One region of the Rhizobium sp. 01L410 genome, then DNA from elsewhere that is predicted to be linked to it. Evidence: predicted binding sites of a transcription regulator. Region 1 holds the regulator's gene; each other region holds the start of a gene.
The links. Region 1 encodes PhoB, which activates phosphate uptake and scavenging genes when phosphate is short. Its sites were predicted from a motif close to TGTCATNNANCTGTCAT; they were not measured.
Positions count from the first base shown of each region.

Region 2: the regulator PhoB is predicted to act here: its motif matches at 1,475-1,491, upstream of ugpB (sn-glycerol-3-phosphate ABC transporter substrate-binding protein UgpB).
Region 3: the regulator PhoB is predicted to act here: its motif matches at 1,735-1,751, upstream of AC1DV9_RS09250 (DUF1045 domain-containing protein).
Region 4: the regulator PhoB is predicted to act here: its motif matches at 1,912-1,928, upstream of AC1DV9_RS19045 (DUF47 domain-containing protein).

Region 1 covers NZ_JBFTST010000003.1:72,556-76,212, reverse strand. The annotation lists gene pstB (phosphate ABC transporter ATP-binding protein PstB) at 1-809, shown strand, start outside; gene phoU (phosphate signaling complex protein PhoU) at 856-1,569, shown strand; gene phoB (phosphate regulon transcriptional regulator PhoB) at 1,602-2,285, shown strand; gene AC1DV9_RS07565 (GcrA family cell cycle regulator) at 2,352-2,888, opposite strand; gene AC1DV9_RS07560 (aspartate aminotransferase family protein) at 3,313-3,657, shown strand, end outside.
Region 2 covers NZ_JBFTST010000003.1:259,712-263,368, forward strand. The annotation lists gene ugpA (sn-glycerol-3-phosphate ABC transporter permease UgpA) at 1-10, opposite strand, end outside; gene ugpB (sn-glycerol-3-phosphate ABC transporter substrate-binding protein UgpB) at 74-1,399, opposite strand; gene AC1DV9_RS08495 (YraN family protein) at 1,525-1,893, opposite strand; gene rsmI (16S rRNA (cytidine(1402)-2'-O)-methyltransferase) at 1,883-2,800, opposite strand; gene AC1DV9_RS08505 (hypothetical protein) at 2,793-2,951, opposite strand; gene dnaN (DNA polymerase III subunit beta) at 3,047-3,657, shown strand, end outside.
Region 3 covers NZ_JBFTST010000003.1:396,108-399,764, forward strand. The annotation lists gene phnE (phosphonate ABC transporter, permease protein PhnE) at 1-363, shown strand, start outside; gene phnE (phosphonate ABC transporter, permease protein PhnE) at 372-1,712, shown strand; gene AC1DV9_RS09250 (DUF1045 domain-containing protein) at 1,844-2,539, shown strand; gene AC1DV9_RS09255 (alpha-D-ribose 1-methylphosphonate 5-triphosphate diphosphatase) at 2,551-3,657, shown strand, end outside.
Region 4 covers NZ_JBFTST010000008.1:211,229-214,885, reverse strand. The annotation lists gene AC1DV9_RS19055 (hypothetical protein) at 1-233, shown strand, start outside; gene AC1DV9_RS19050 (inorganic phosphate transporter) at 243-1,247, opposite strand; gene AC1DV9_RS19045 (DUF47 domain-containing protein) at 1,247-1,888, opposite strand; gene AC1DV9_RS19040 (hypothetical protein) at 2,033-2,200, opposite strand; gene AC1DV9_RS19035 (hypothetical protein) at 2,259-2,492, opposite strand; tRNA gene AC1DV9_RS19030 (tRNA-Cys) at 2,687-2,760, opposite strand; gene AC1DV9_RS19025 (hypothetical protein) at 2,920-3,153, shown strand; gene AC1DV9_RS19020 (hypothetical protein) at 3,175-3,318, opposite strand.

The sequences.
Region 1 (3,657 bases):
TGTTGACAGAAGCAGCAGTTGAGAAGGCTCTGGACCAGAAGATGAACAGCATCCCTTACAAGATGATCGGCCAGGACGTTTCGGTCTATTATGGCGAGAAACGTGCGCTTTTCGACGTCAAGCTGAACATCCGTGAAAACACCGTGACCGCGCTTATCGGCCCGTCCGGCTGCGGCAAGTCCACCTTCCTGCGCAGCCTGAACCGTATGAACGACACGATCGACAATTGCCGCGTTACCGGCAAGATCACGCTCGATGGCGATGATATCTACGATCCGGATATCGACGTCGTCGAATTGCGCGCCCGCGTCGGTATGGTGTTCCAGAAGCCGAACCCGTTCCCGAAGACGATCTACGAAAACGTCGCCTACGGCCCCCGCATCCACGGCCTCGCCAAGTCGAAGGCCGACATGGACCAGATCGTCGAAACCAGCCTGCAGCGCGCCGGCCTCTGGAACGAGGTCAAGGACCGTGTGCATGAATCCGGCACCGGCCTGTCTGGCGGCCAGCAGCAGCGTCTCTGCATCGCCCGCGCCGTCGCGGTCTCGCCTGAGGTCATCCTCATGGACGAACCCTGCTCGGCGCTCGATCCGATCGCAACCGCAAAGGTCGAGGAGCTGATCCACGAGCTGCGCGAAAGCTACACGATCGTCATCGTGACGCACTCCATGCAGCAGGCGGCCCGCGTCTCGCAGCGCACCGCCATGTTCCACCTCGGCAACCTCGTCGAGGAGAACGACACCGACAAGATGTTCACCAATCCGGACGATCCGCGCACCCAGGACTACATCATGGGCCGCTTCGGCTGATCTTTGGCGTCACGACTTCCGATAGAGACACTCAAGGACATTTCCCATGGCATCGACACATATCTTTTCTGCATATGACGAAGATCTGAAGTTCCTGACCCGCCGCATCTCCGAGATGGGCGGTCTGGCGGAACAGATGGTCTCCGACGCTGTGCGCGCGCTGGTCAATGGCGACGGCGCACTGGCGCAGAAGGTCATCTCCGACGACGTGATCCTCGATCACGCCGAGCGCGAGATCAACGACAAGGCGATCGTCACCATCGCCCGCCGCCAGCCGATGGCGTCGGACCTGCGCGAGATCATGGGGTCGATCCGCATCGCCGCCGACCTCGAACGCGTCGGCGATCTCGGCAAGAACACCGCCAAGCGCGTCATCGCCGTGCAGAGCACCGGCGTTCCGCGCAAGCTCGGCCGCGGCCTGGAGCATCTCTCCGAACTGGCGCTCGTCCAGCTAAAGGAAGTGCTCGACGTTTACACGACGCGCGCCGCCGACAAGGCGAAGTCGATCCGCGAGCGCGACGAGGAAATCGACGCGATGTACACCTCGCTGTTCCGCGAGCTCCTGACCTATATGATGGAAGATCCGCGCAACATCACCAGCTGCACGCATCTGCTGTTCTGTGCCAAGAACATCGAACGCATCGGCGACCACGCCACCAACATCGCAGAAACCATCTACTACATGGCGACCGGCGCCCAGCCGGAGGGCGAGCGTCCGAAGGACGACACCGCCAACACCGTCGGCGCGGTCACGGAATAATATCCGGACCGGGCCTCAGGAGACAGAACAGAATGATCCCGAGAGTTGCAGTCGTTGAAGACGAAGAAGCACTGAGCGTGCTTCTTCGTTACAATCTCGAAGCCGAAGGTTTCGAGGTCGACACCATCCTGCGCGGCGATGAGGCGGAAATCCGCCTTCAGGAGCGGACGCCGGACCTTCTTATCCTTGATTGGATGCTGCCTGGCGTATCAGGCATCGAGCTTTGCCGCCGGCTGCGCATGCGCCCGGAGACCGAGCGTCTGCCGATCATCATGCTGACGGCGCGCGGCGAGGAAAGCGAACGCGTTCGCGGCCTGTCGACCGGCGCCGACGACTATGTCGTCAAGCCGTTCTCGACGCCCGAGCTCGTCGCTCGCGTCAAGGCGATGCTGCGCCGCGCTAAGCCCGAAGTTCTCTCGACCGTGCTGAAATGCGGCGATATCGAACTCGACCGCGAGACGCACCGCGTTCATCGCAAGACCCGCGAAGTCCGTCTCGGACCGACCGAGTTTCGCCTGCTGGAATTCCTGATGGCCTCTCCCGGCCGCGTCTTCTCGCGCTCGCAGCTTCTGGATGGCGTCTGGGGTCACGACATCTATGTCGACGAGCGCACCGTCGATGTCCATGTCGGCCGTCTGCGCAAGGCGCTGAACTTCTCCAATATGCAGGATGTCATCCGCACCGTTCGCGGCGCTGGATATTCGATGGAAGCTTGAAGCTTTCGGAATTGAGACACAAAAAAACGGGCCGTAAGGCCCGTTTTTCGTTTGTGCTTACCCGGCTCAGTTTGCCCGGGCTGCTGCCCTGCGGCGCTCGTTGACCGGTTGGTAGGCCAGACGCTGGTGGTAGGTGCAGTAAGGCGAAGAATCCGGGCTTTCGCAGCCGCAGAAGTGGAAATCGTCCTTCAAGGGATCGCCGACCGGCCACTTGCAGGTGCGCTCGGTGAGCTCCGTCAGGCCGAGACGGCGGGAAATCGGGACGATCACGTTCTTGGCGGGACGGTATTCCATCTCCTCCATCACGTCGATTTCGATCTCTTCCTTCAGCATCGTCGCGCCCTGCTGGCGGGTGACCGTACGGGTCGTCGCCAGACGCGATGCGTAGGTTGGGGCGCGGGGTGCTGCCGCCGTACGCTTGGGAGCGCGGGCAGCCGTGGCGTTGCCGCCGGCCTTCGCACGGCCCGGCAGCGCCAGACGGTGAACCTTGCCGATAACGGCGTTACGGCTGACGCCGCCAAGCTGGGCAGCGATCTGGCTCGCGCTCAGCCCTTCGGACCACAGTTTCTTGAGTTTCTCGACCCGCTCGTCTGTCCAGTTCATGCCCTGTGTCTCCGCCGTTTAAGCGTTGCGAAGGCAGAATCCCTCACTGTTTGCCCCGGACGAATCCGACACAAGAAACGCTTGACTAATTTTGGTGACTAGTTCCGCCGCATGCAGTCTAGTAATTGAGTTTTAACCTAGTGTGAGGCTGACTCCGTGACAAGAGTCGCAGGAATCCGGATGAATCGAATTCGGGGTTTTCCCCAACTTGCTTCCCCTGAGAGTCATTTCTGCAACATTAGCTGTTGATAAAACGCGACATTGCTTGAGCGTCTCTCAGAAGCCACGAAAGCCGCAGTTTTGTTGACATTGCAGTGCGAAAAGTAAATAGTGCAAGTCGCCGCCGAAAGGCGGCATTTTTAATTTTTCGGACCTGGTTTTTAGCCGGAGTCCGGTTGCCCGTAAGTTGACAGGAGACCGCGCCATGGCTGAAGCCGCGCCGCTATATGATACCTATTCTCGTGCCCCATTGCGGTTCGAGCGAGGTGAGGGCGTGTGGCTGATTACCGAAAGCGGCGAACGATATCTGGATTTCGGTGCCGGCGTCGCGGTGACCTCGGTCGGCCACAGCAATCCGCATGTCGTGGATACCCTGAAGGCACAGGCCGACAAGGTCTGGCACCTGTCCAACATCTATGAAATCCCCGGGCAGGAAAAGCTCGCCAGGCGGCTGACGGAGGCGACTTTCGCCGACAAGGTGTTCTTCACCAATTCCGGCGCGGAAGCCCTGGAATGCGCGATCAAGACCGCACGCCGCTACCAGTATTCG
Region 2 (3,657 bases), 190 kb from region 1:
TTGTCTGCATGGCTCGCCCGATATGGAAAGGCCCTCCCCGGACTGGGGAGGGCTCAGCTTCTGCTTCGAAAGCTTAGTTCGAGTTGGCGGCTTCGAACTCGCGCAGGATGGCGTTGCCTTCCTTGACGGCTTCGTCGAGCGCCTGCTGGGCGGTCTGCTTGCCAGACAGCACGGTTTCGAACTGCTGGTCGATAACGTCGCGGATCTGGGTCAGGTTGCCGAAACGAACGCCCTTGGAGTTTTCGGACGGCGTGCCGCGCAGGATCTGCTTCAGGCCAACGTCGGAGCCCGGGTTCTTGTCGTAATAACCCTGCGACTTGCCGAGATCGTAGGCAGCATTGGTGATCGGCAGATAGCCCGAGAACTGGTGCCAATCAGCCTGAACTTCCGGCTGGCTGAGGTAGGTGTAGAACTTGGCAACACCCTTGTAGACCTCAGGCTTCTGGCCGTTCAGCGTCCAGAGCGTTGCGCCGCCGATGATCGAGTTCTTCGGATCCTTGGTGACGTCGTCGTAGTAGGGCAGTGTCGAGAAGCCGACCTGCAAGGCCTTGGCGTTGTTGATCACACCAGCGCGCGAGCCCGAGGAGCCCATGTAAATGGCGCATTCCTGCGAGTAGAACTTCGGAGCTGCATCGGGGCCGCCGCCCGGACCACCGTACTGGAAGTAACCGGCATCCTGCCACTTCTTCAGGTCGCTCCAGAGACGAGCCTGGTTCGGGCCGTTGAAGCTCAGCTCAGCCTTGGTGCCGCCAAAGCCGTTCTGCAGCGTGCCGTAGGGCAGGTCGTGGATGGCCGAGAAGTTTTCGAGGCCGAGCCAGGTTGCAGCATAGGTAATGGTGAAGCCGCACTTGGCAGCGCCGGAGTCAACGATCTTCTTCGAGAACTCAGCCAGTTCGGCATAGGTCTTCGGGGCAACTTCCGGATCGAGGCCAGCCTTCTTGAAGACGTCCTTGTTGTAATAGAGGATCGGCGTCGAGGAGTTGAACGGGAAGGACAGGATGTTGCCTTCCGGATCGGAGTAGTAACCGACGACAGGCGCGATGAACTTCGACGGATCCCAGGGCTCGCCCTCGTCGGCCATCAGCTTGTAAACCGGATAGACGGCGCCCTTGGCGGCCATCATCGTGCCGGTGCCGACTTCGAAGACCTGAACGATAGCCGGCTGCTGACCAGCACGGAAAGCGGCGATAGCGGCAGTCAGGGTCTCAGGATAGGTGCCCTTGAAAACCGGGGTCACGTGATATTCGGTCTGGCTGTCGTTGAACTTCTGAACGATCTGCTCGAGCTTCTGCCCGAGTTCGCCACCCATGGCGTGCCACCAGGTGATCTCGGTTGCGGCGAACGATGCCGACGAAGACAATACGACCGCGGCAGCGGCCAGAGAAAACGTCTTGAACATGGATAAATCCTCTCCACCAATTGTTGGGGTGAGGAAGCCAATAGAGGCCTTACGTGACGCCTCCTTTACATTTGCATGACAGAAAAATTACAAAGCCTGGCTGTCTGCACGCCTATGCAATGCCGCTAGAAGGCATTTGGGAAATGCCGGGGCAAGCGGCCGGGCAACACGGCCACGATGTCGTAACGCTGCGATAGAAGGTGATTGGCCGGCTGGCGGGCAAGCCAGAGGTCGCTGGCATCACGGATGCGTTTCTGAGCCGCATAAGAAACAGCGTCGACCGCGCCGCGCTCGTCACGCCGTGCTTTGACCTCGACGAAAATGGCGAGATCGCCCTTGCGGGCGATGATATCGATCTCGCCGAGCTTGGTGCGATAGCGGAAGGCGGCGATGCGGTAGCCCTTCAGGATAAGAAACAGTGCGGCCGCGTATTCCGAGAACCGGCCCCGGCGCAGCGCCTTCTGCCTGTCCGCGCGAGGGCCGCTACCGCTCATCCGCCTTCATCTCCAGCAAGCGCTGATAAAGCTCCTTGCGGGGCAGACCCGTCAGCTTTGCGGCCTCGGCTGCCGCCTTGGCTGTCGGCATCGTGCCCGAGAGATCGGCAAGGATCGCATCGACATCGGCAGCATCGGCCGGCTTCTCGGCGGCCGGTGCCACGACGAGGACGATCTCGCCCTTCACATTGTCGTTCTCGGCGTAGTGGGCAGCAAGTTCCGCGAGCGTGCCACGGCGGAATTCCTCATAGGTCTTGGTCAGTTCGCGGCAAACCGAGGCAAGGCGTTCACCGCCCAGCACATCGGCCGCAGCCGCCAGCGTCGCGCCGATGCGATGCGGGGACTCGAAAAACAGCAGCGTTGCCGGCGTGGTTGCGAATTCGCCCAGCCGGTCGCGGCGCGCCTTGTCCTTGACCGGCAGAAAACCGGCGAAAAGAAAGGCTTCGTTTGGCAGACCGGAACCGACGAGGGCCGCCAGCGGGGCCGAAGCACCCGGGATCGGAACAACCTTGTAGCCGGTCTCGATGGCTGTCTGCGCCAGACGGTAGCCCGGATCGGAGACCAGCGGTGTTCCGGCATCCGAGACCAGCGCAACCGATTTTCCGGCCTCGATCGCCTGCATCAGACGCGGACCGGCCTCGTCGGCATTGTATTCGTGATAGGAAAAGGGCCGATTCTGGATGCCGTAGCGATCGAGAAGCACGCGCGTCACACGCGTATCCTCGCAGGCGAGCACATCGGCTCCCGCCAGCGTTTCCAGCGCGCGAAGCGTGATATCGCCGAGATTGCCGATCGGCGTTGCGACCAGATACAGCGCCGCTTCGAGCGGGCGGGCGGGGATGCTGACATTATGCAGGCGGTAGGTGCGAAGCTTGCCGCCCTCGCCCGCCGTCTCTTCATTACTCAATTTCAAAGGCCCTCTCTGGCGTCGGCTCTTTATGCGCGCAGGCTTCGTTCGCGGCAAGGGTTCGGATTTCTGTGAGGATCATTGGGTAAATGCGCCTTTGCAGGCCTGCAAAGCCTTGCACCCCTTGCAATGCCCGGCAAAGTTCTGCCATTTTGCCCGTCCACTCCTCCGGCCATGGAGCCGGAAAGGCATTTTTCTGGCGCGCTCGCGCGCCCGGACAGTCACGGTCGAAAGCGGTAGCATCCCATGCGTATTACGATTGAGCGTTCCAACCTCCTGAAGTCGCTGAACCACGTTCACCGCGTCGTCGAACGACGGAACACGATCCCGATCCTGTCCAACATCCTGCTGCGCGCCGACGGCCAGAACCTCGACATGAAGGCGACCGACCTCGATCTCGAAGTCACCGAAGCGACGCCCGCCAATGTCGAACAGGCCGGTGCGACCACCGTTCCTGCCCATCTGCTCTACGACATCGTCCGCAAGCTGCCCGATGGTTCGGAAGTCCTGCTTGCGACATCGACCGATGGCGGCTCGATGACCGTCCAGTCCGGCCGCTCGAAGTTCTCGCTGCAGTGCCTGCCGCAATCCGACTTCCCGGATCTGACCGCCGGCACCTTCACCCATTCCTTCAAGCTGAAGGCAACGGATCTCAAGATGCTGATTGATCGCACCCAGTTTGCGATCTCCACCGAAGAGACCCGCTATTACCTGAACGGTATCTTCTTCCACACGATCGAAAGCGAAGGCGACCTGAAGCTGCGCGCCGTTGCGACCGACGGCCATCGTCTCGCCCGCGCCGACGTGAAGGCGCCTTCGGGCTCCGAGGGCATGCCCGGCATCATCATTCCGCGCAA
Region 3 (3,657 bases), 320 kb from region 1:
CTCGGCAAGCTGTTCTACGAAGTCGTCGAGAATATCGACATGAAGCCGGATGAAGGCATGAAGGCGGTCGGCGCCAACTGGTTCGAGCGCGTCCGTTTCGCCGCCATGCCGCAAGTCATGCCGAACTTCGCCTCCTACGCGCTGCTGCGCCTCGAGATCAACGTGCGCGCCTCGACCATCATCGGCGCAGTCGGCGGCGGTGGCATCGGCGAGGAGCTGAAGCTTTCCATCTCGCGCGGCTTCGGCGCCAAGACGGTGGCTCTCGTGCTGTTGCTCTTCGTGACGATCGTTGCCGTTGATCAGTTCTCCGCATGGCTGCGCCGCCGTCTGGTCGGCGAGCACGCTTTCCTTCTGCAACATTGAGGCCCGCCATGACGGTGATTGACGCAAACCGGATGCACGAGATCGAGGCGCGCTATCCCGAATATTTCCACCGCTCGTTCCGCCAGCGGTTCGGCGCCCTGCTGATCGTGATCGCGACGCTGCTCTATGGTCTCTACGCCGTCTGGTTCTTCGACCTGCCGAAGCTACTCGCCGAAGCCCATTGGGAGCGCGTCGGCATCTATCTCAGCCAGTGGGTGAGCTATGACGTACAGCCCGAATTCCGCATTCAAGAGGACGGCTCGATCGAGACGCGCTACCCGCGCTTCTCGCCGCTCGGCGACGACCCGCATCCGGATTGGGTGAAGAACGAGCCCGGCAGCGTCACGGTTTTCGTCAGCGGCACCAACCGCACGGTCGTGGTCACCAAGGCGATGACGACAGTCAACGCCCATGGCATCAGCGTTCCCGTCGATCTCTCTTCAGGCGCCCCGAAGGTCGTCGGCGAAGTTCCCTCGTGGATGACCGTCTATGACGACAACGTGCTTGCCGATCTCGGCTTTGCCGGTGACGTCAGCATCGCCTCCGACCGCGTGAAGGTGCGAAAGCGCTTCCTCGGCTGGGCGAATTTCGTCTTCGACACGCATTCTCCTTTCTTTGACAAGCCGGCCGGCGAAGTTCTGAGCCTGATCGTTTCGGGCCCCCGCCTCGACCCCAGCCACTCGAACATCTCGCTTGCCTTCGACAATATCTGGAACAATTCTGCCTGGCAGCACGGCGATGTCTGGACCAAGCTTTTCCAGACCATCGTCATGGCCTTCCTCGGCACGCTGCTCGGCTCGCTGGTGGCGTTCCCGCTGGCTTTCCTGGCGGCGCGCAACATCACGCCGAACCGGCTGCTGAACCAAGTGCTGAAGCGCTTCTTCGATTTCCTGCGCTCGGTCGACATGCTGATCTGGGCGCTGTTCCTGACCCGTGCTTTCGGCCCCGGGCCGCTTGCCGGTTCCGGCGCCATCTTCCTGACGGAGACGGGAACGCTCGGAAAGCTCTATTCGGAAGGCCTCGAGAATATCGACAACAAGCCGCGCGAAGGCATCAAGTCGACGGGTGCCTCGACCATGCTCGTTCATCGCTACGGCATCATCCCGCAGATCGTCCCCGTCATCGTCAGCCAGACGCTCTACCAGTGGGAATCGAATGTTCGCGGCGCGACGATCATCGGCGCCGTCGGTGCCGGCGGCATCGGCCTGAAGCTCTGGGAAGCGATGCGCACGAACTCCAACTGGGAGAACGTCGCTTATATGGTCATCCTGATCCTGATCGTCGTCTTCCTGTTCGACATGGCCTCTAACGCGCTTCGCCACCGGCTGATGGGCAGCAAGACACATTAAAAAGATGATGGCGCCACGGCGTCATCATCATTCTGTCACGGAAATCTTTTAGCCGGGAACGAGCTTGCAGTCCGCGGTCAAATCACTGACATTGCGACCCCTGTTTCTGACGTTTTCCCGGGACAAGACCTTTGCGATACGCTCTCTATTTCACGCCGCCGCAGGATGATTTCCTGACGCGGGCGGCTGCCGAATGGCTCGGCCGCGATGCGTTTTCCGGCGAAACTTACCCGGCTCCCGAAGAGGCGGGGCTTCCTGCCGAAGAGCAGCTGACACTGACCGCAGATCCACGCCGCTACGGCTTCCACGCGACGATCAAGGCGCCATTCGCGCTTGCCTCCTCGGTGACCGAGAGCGACCTGATGGCCGTGGTCGAGGACTTCGCGGCCCGCACTCCGGCCTTCGAAATTCCCGAACTGGTGCTCGGCCAGCTTGGCCGGTTCTTCGCACTCGTACCCGGTTCGCTGCATCCGCCGCTTCAGGATTTTGCCGCAAGCGTGGTAAGGTCCTTCGAGCCGCTGCGTGCCGCCCTGTCCGAGGCCGATATTGCCAGGCGCAAGCCGGAGAAGCTGACGGAAAGCCAGAGAGCCAATCTGATGCGCTGGGGCTATCCCTATGTCATGGACGATTTCGGCTTCCACATGACATTGACCGGCCAGGTTCCCGACGAGCGCTCGGCGCTGATGAAATCGATCCTGGAGCGGCGTTTTGGCGCTTTCACCGGCCGCCCGCTTCCCATTTCCGGCATCGCCGTCTTCACCGAGGAGACACGCGGCGCCGATTTCAAGGTTCATAGCCTTTTGCCGCTTACCGGCACCAAACGCTGAAAGACGATGCAATGACAAAAGAGACCGTGCTTTCCAACGCCCGCATCATTCTCGAGGATGACATCCTTCACGGCTCGCTGCTGATCCGCGATGGGAAGATCGCCGACATTTCCGAGGGCAACTCGGCCCATGGCGAGGATTTCGAGGGCGACTACCTGCTTCCCGGTCTCGTCGAACTGCATACCGACCATCTGGAAGGCCATTACTCGCCACGCCCCGGCCTGCGCTGGCACAAGACGGCAGCGATCCAGGCGCACGATGCGCAGATCGTCACCTCCGGCATCACCACCGTCTTCGACTGCTTGCGCATGGGCGCGGACGAGGATGGCGGCTTCGATCGCGGCGAGATGCGCGACATGGCCGACGCCATCCAGAAGGCCGAGCAGGAAGGCCGCCTGCGGGCCGAGCATCTGCTGCATCTGCGCTGTGAGGTTTCAGCCGACAACGTCATGGAGCATTTCGCCGACTTCGAGAACGACCCCTATGTCCGGCTCGTCTCGCTGATGGACCACGCTCCCGGCCAGCGGCAGTTCCAGACCATGGACCAGTACATCTTCTACTATCAGAAGAAGCGCGGCCTCTCCGACGAGGTATTTGCCAAGTTTATCGAGAAGCGGCTTGCCGAATCCGCCCGCAACTCTACTCCCCACCGCATCGCCATTTCCAAGATCTGCAAGGAACGCGGCATCACGATTGCCAGTCACGACGACGCAACGCTCGATCATGTGGACGAGGCGATCGAGAACGGCGTGCGCCTTGCCGAGTTCCCGACGAGCTTCGACGCCGCCAAGGCATCGCACGAGCACGGCATGAGCGTGCTGATGGGTGCGCCGAACATCGTGCGTGGCAAGTCGCATTCCGGCAATATCGCCGCCCGCGATCTCGCCGAGCGCGGCGTGCTGGATGTGCTTTCCTCCGACTACGTGCCGCTCAGCATGCTCTATGCGCCCTTCATCATCGCCGATGAGGTCGAGTCCATTTCGCTGCCGAAGGCAATTGCTATGGTCACCTCGACGCCGGCCCGCACCGTCAGCCTCGACGATCGCGGCCGGATCGCCACCGGGCTGCGCGCCGATCTGGTGCGCGTCTTCCGTGACGAAGGCGTGCCGGTCACCCGT
Region 4 (3,657 bases), on a different contig from region 1:
GCGAGCTCGTTCTTGGCTCCTGGCGCATCCCGCTGCCGCGCTCGCGCATGGCGCGGATCGGCATCGGACTGCTGCTGATTGTCTGTGGCTTCCTGGGGTTTCTGCCCATCCTCGGCTTCTGGATGCTGCCGCTGGGCTTCATCGTGCTGTCGCACGATCTGCCTTTGGCGCGCCGCTGGCGTCGCAGGCTGTCAGTCTGGTGGCACCGGCGGGGCAGGCCCGCCGGCAGCTAAAGTCTGGAATCAGGCGAAGAAGCCCGCGGCCCAGTAGAACAGCGCCGAGATCAATGCCGCCGCCGGCAGCGTCACCACCCAGGCGATGACGATATTGCCGGCAAGCCCCCACCGCACCGCTGAGACGCGCTTTGCCGCGCCGACGCCGATGATGGCGCCGGTGATCGTATGCGTCGTCGAAACCGGAATGCCGAGCCATGTCGCGCCGAACAGCGTCAGCGCTCCGCCGGTCTCCGCGCAGAAACCCTGCATAGGATTGAGCTTGGTGATCTTCGATCCCATCGTGTGGACGATTCGCCAGCCGCCGAAGAGCGTACCGAGCGCCATCGCCGTCTGGCAGGAAAGCACGACCCACAGCGGAACGTGGAAGCTGCCGCCGAGATAGCCCTGCGAATAGAGAAGCACGGCAATGATGCCCATGGTCTTCTGCGCATCATTGCCGCCATGGCCAAGCGAATAGAGCGAGGCGGAGACGAACTGCAGGATGCGGAAGGTGCTGTCGACGGCAAACGGCGTCTGCCGCACGAAGATCCACGAGACGGCGAGCACCAGGAACAGCGCCAGCAGAAAGCCGATCATCGGCGACAGCACGATGGCTCCTGCCGTTTTCAGCAGGCCGCCCCAGACGATCGAGCTGAAGCCGACCTTGGCGAGGCCGGCGCCGACGAGACCGCCGACCAGTGCATGCGACGAACTCGACGGTATCCCGAAGACCCAGGTGACGATGTTCCAGATGATCGCGCCCATCAAGGCCGCAAAAATCACCAGCGGGCTGACGATCTCGGGATTGATGATACCGGTGCCCAGCGTTTCCGCCACATGCAGACCGAAGAACAGGAAGGCGATGAAATTGAAGAACGCCGCCCACATCACGGCATATTGGGGCTTCAACACACGAGTCGAGACGATTGTCGCGATCGAGTTCGCCGCATCGTGCAGTCCGTTCAGGAAATCGAAGAACAGCGCGACCGCGATCAGTCCGATCAGCAGCGGAAAGGCGAGGGTGGCATCCATCAGACGTTCTCGATCACGATGCCGCTGATTTCGTTGGCAACGTCCTCGAACCGGTCGACCACCTTTTCGAGCTCGGCATAGATCTCGCTGCCGATGATATAGGCCATCGGGTTGGAGGCGCCGTGACGGCGGAACAGGTCTTTCAGACCGAGATCGTAAAGCTCGTCCGACTTGCCTTCGACCCGAGTGACTTCCTCAGCGATCGATGTCAGCCGCTGCGCATTGGCGCCCATCCGGTCGAGAAGCGGAATGGCCTCGGCAATCAGATGTGCCGCCTTGACGATTTCCTTGCCCATCTCCTGCATACCGGGATCGAAGCTCTTCTGTTCGAACAGGCGGATGGTCTTGACCGTCTTGTGCATCATGTCGATCGCGTCATCGAGCGACTGGATCAGATCCTTGATGTCGCCGCGGTCGAATGGCGTGATGAAGCTGCGGCGCACGGCCAGCAAAACTTCGCGGGTAATATCGTCGGCCTCGTTTTCCAGCGTGACGATGCGGTTGCAATGCCGCTCGGTATCGTTTCCGGCCAGCAATTCGTTCAGCGATTCCGCCGCGCCGACGACGGTGCGCGAGTGCTGAGCAAAAAGATCGAAGAATCGATCTTCGCGCGGAAGAAGTTTGCGAAACCAGCTTAACATGGCGACCCCGTGAGTGCTTGAGTTGTCACGCAACTGTCACAAATGGGGTCCTGTTGCAATAAAAGCCGGGCCGAACATACCGCGCCAGCAGGCTTTTCCACGCGTTTGAGGCAGGTTTCACACAGCCTCGGGAATACGATTCTCTTAATGAAGGTCGAGTGTCAGCTGCCGGTTCTTGATCTGAGGCAGGGGCAGGCCGATATCGATCTTGCCGAACACGCGCCGTCTGCGCTCCTCGTCCTTTTCCCGCTCGGCGCGGCTGGCAGCCACGGTCGCAAGCGCATTCGCAATCACCTGTTCGGCATGGGTCATAGGAACCTCCGTCTGATGTTCCTATTTTGTTCTCATTTAAGCGAATAGTCAAGTCTGCTCATTCACCGAAGTAGAACAGCGGCTCGCGGGTCAGTTCGCCGTTGCCGATATGGCCATACAAGTCCTGGCCGAGGATCCAGTAGGTAATTTTTTGCGTCGTCAGGGAGAAAACATAGTCTCCGTCGATCCAGTGCTCGGCCTTGCTGCCGCCGATTGGGAACAAAAACTTGCCTGCTTGAAACAGGACCGCTTTCTCAGACTTATGATCGAAAATGTATCTCGTTTTCGCCATGTGTCATCCCGCTTCTATACGCAGGATGCAACGTCACATGGGATTTTGATCATGTCTATATTATCAGAAGTAGAGTCTGATTATATTCACAGATAAGCTTTAGCTTAAACAGCATTATCCCAAAAATGGATAATACATCACCGGCCGCAGGGGCGGGGATGTATTCCGACAATACAAGCTTGGATTGTTGAATTTGGAGGCCTCGCCCGGAATTGAACCGGGGTACAAGGATTTGCAGTCCTCTGCGTCACCACTCCGCCACGAGGCCATCCGTGAACGACTTGTTCAGTGGTGGCGCGGATTTAGAATGATCCAAAGGAAACCGCAAGAGGTGTTTTTCGAAAAATCTTGACCGGCAACAACTCGTCCACCGTCAATCGGCATCCGGCGCCCTTGATCATTCGGCGAATCCGCTCATTATCCGTATATGAGAAATATCTCAAAACCCTTTGTCACCAAGGACGATCCCGACCGCCACGTCCGGTGCCAGGACGCGCTGCAATTCGCGTTCCGCGATTTGATCGAGGCGGCCGTGGCCGCCGGATGGAGTGAGCAGGAAGCGCTGGATGCCGTCGGCTATCTTGCCGAAGGGCATATGCGGGAGCGGGTGGCGAGGGCGGATGCCGCGGCATTGGCGGCGCTTTTGAAGACAATGCGCTGATCCGCGCGGCTATCCAACGCCTCAATTCGATCTTTGAAGCGCGGCAATCGGCGAGACGCCACCTGTGGTGACGCTGGGTGCGGCAGAGCCGATCAGTGGAATACAGAGAATGATTGCGACGAAACCGCCGATAAAGCAGGCGCCGAGTATCAGGGATCTGTTCATGCCTATTCCGCGTTCGCTTCGATTGCGGCCTTTATCGCAAGCGAAGCTGACAGGTTCCTGAAACGCTGTTCAGGGTTTTGGTGCGGATTTCAGATAAAGATAGGCGCCGATGGCAAAAAAGCTAAGCGTCAAGCCCGGCCAGGCGATGAATACGGTCGTGTAGCCGCATGCGCCAGTGAAGCAATCTCCGAGCGTTCCCGCTAGGGATAGCCGCATGGACAAGACGCCCGCAAGAATGACGCTTGCGGCGGCGATCAGCAGCAGAATGAAAATCGTAAAACCCGTGCTTCGCATTCGAACCTAAAGAGCGGGCCTACTGATTCCTGCCTGCTGCGCTGT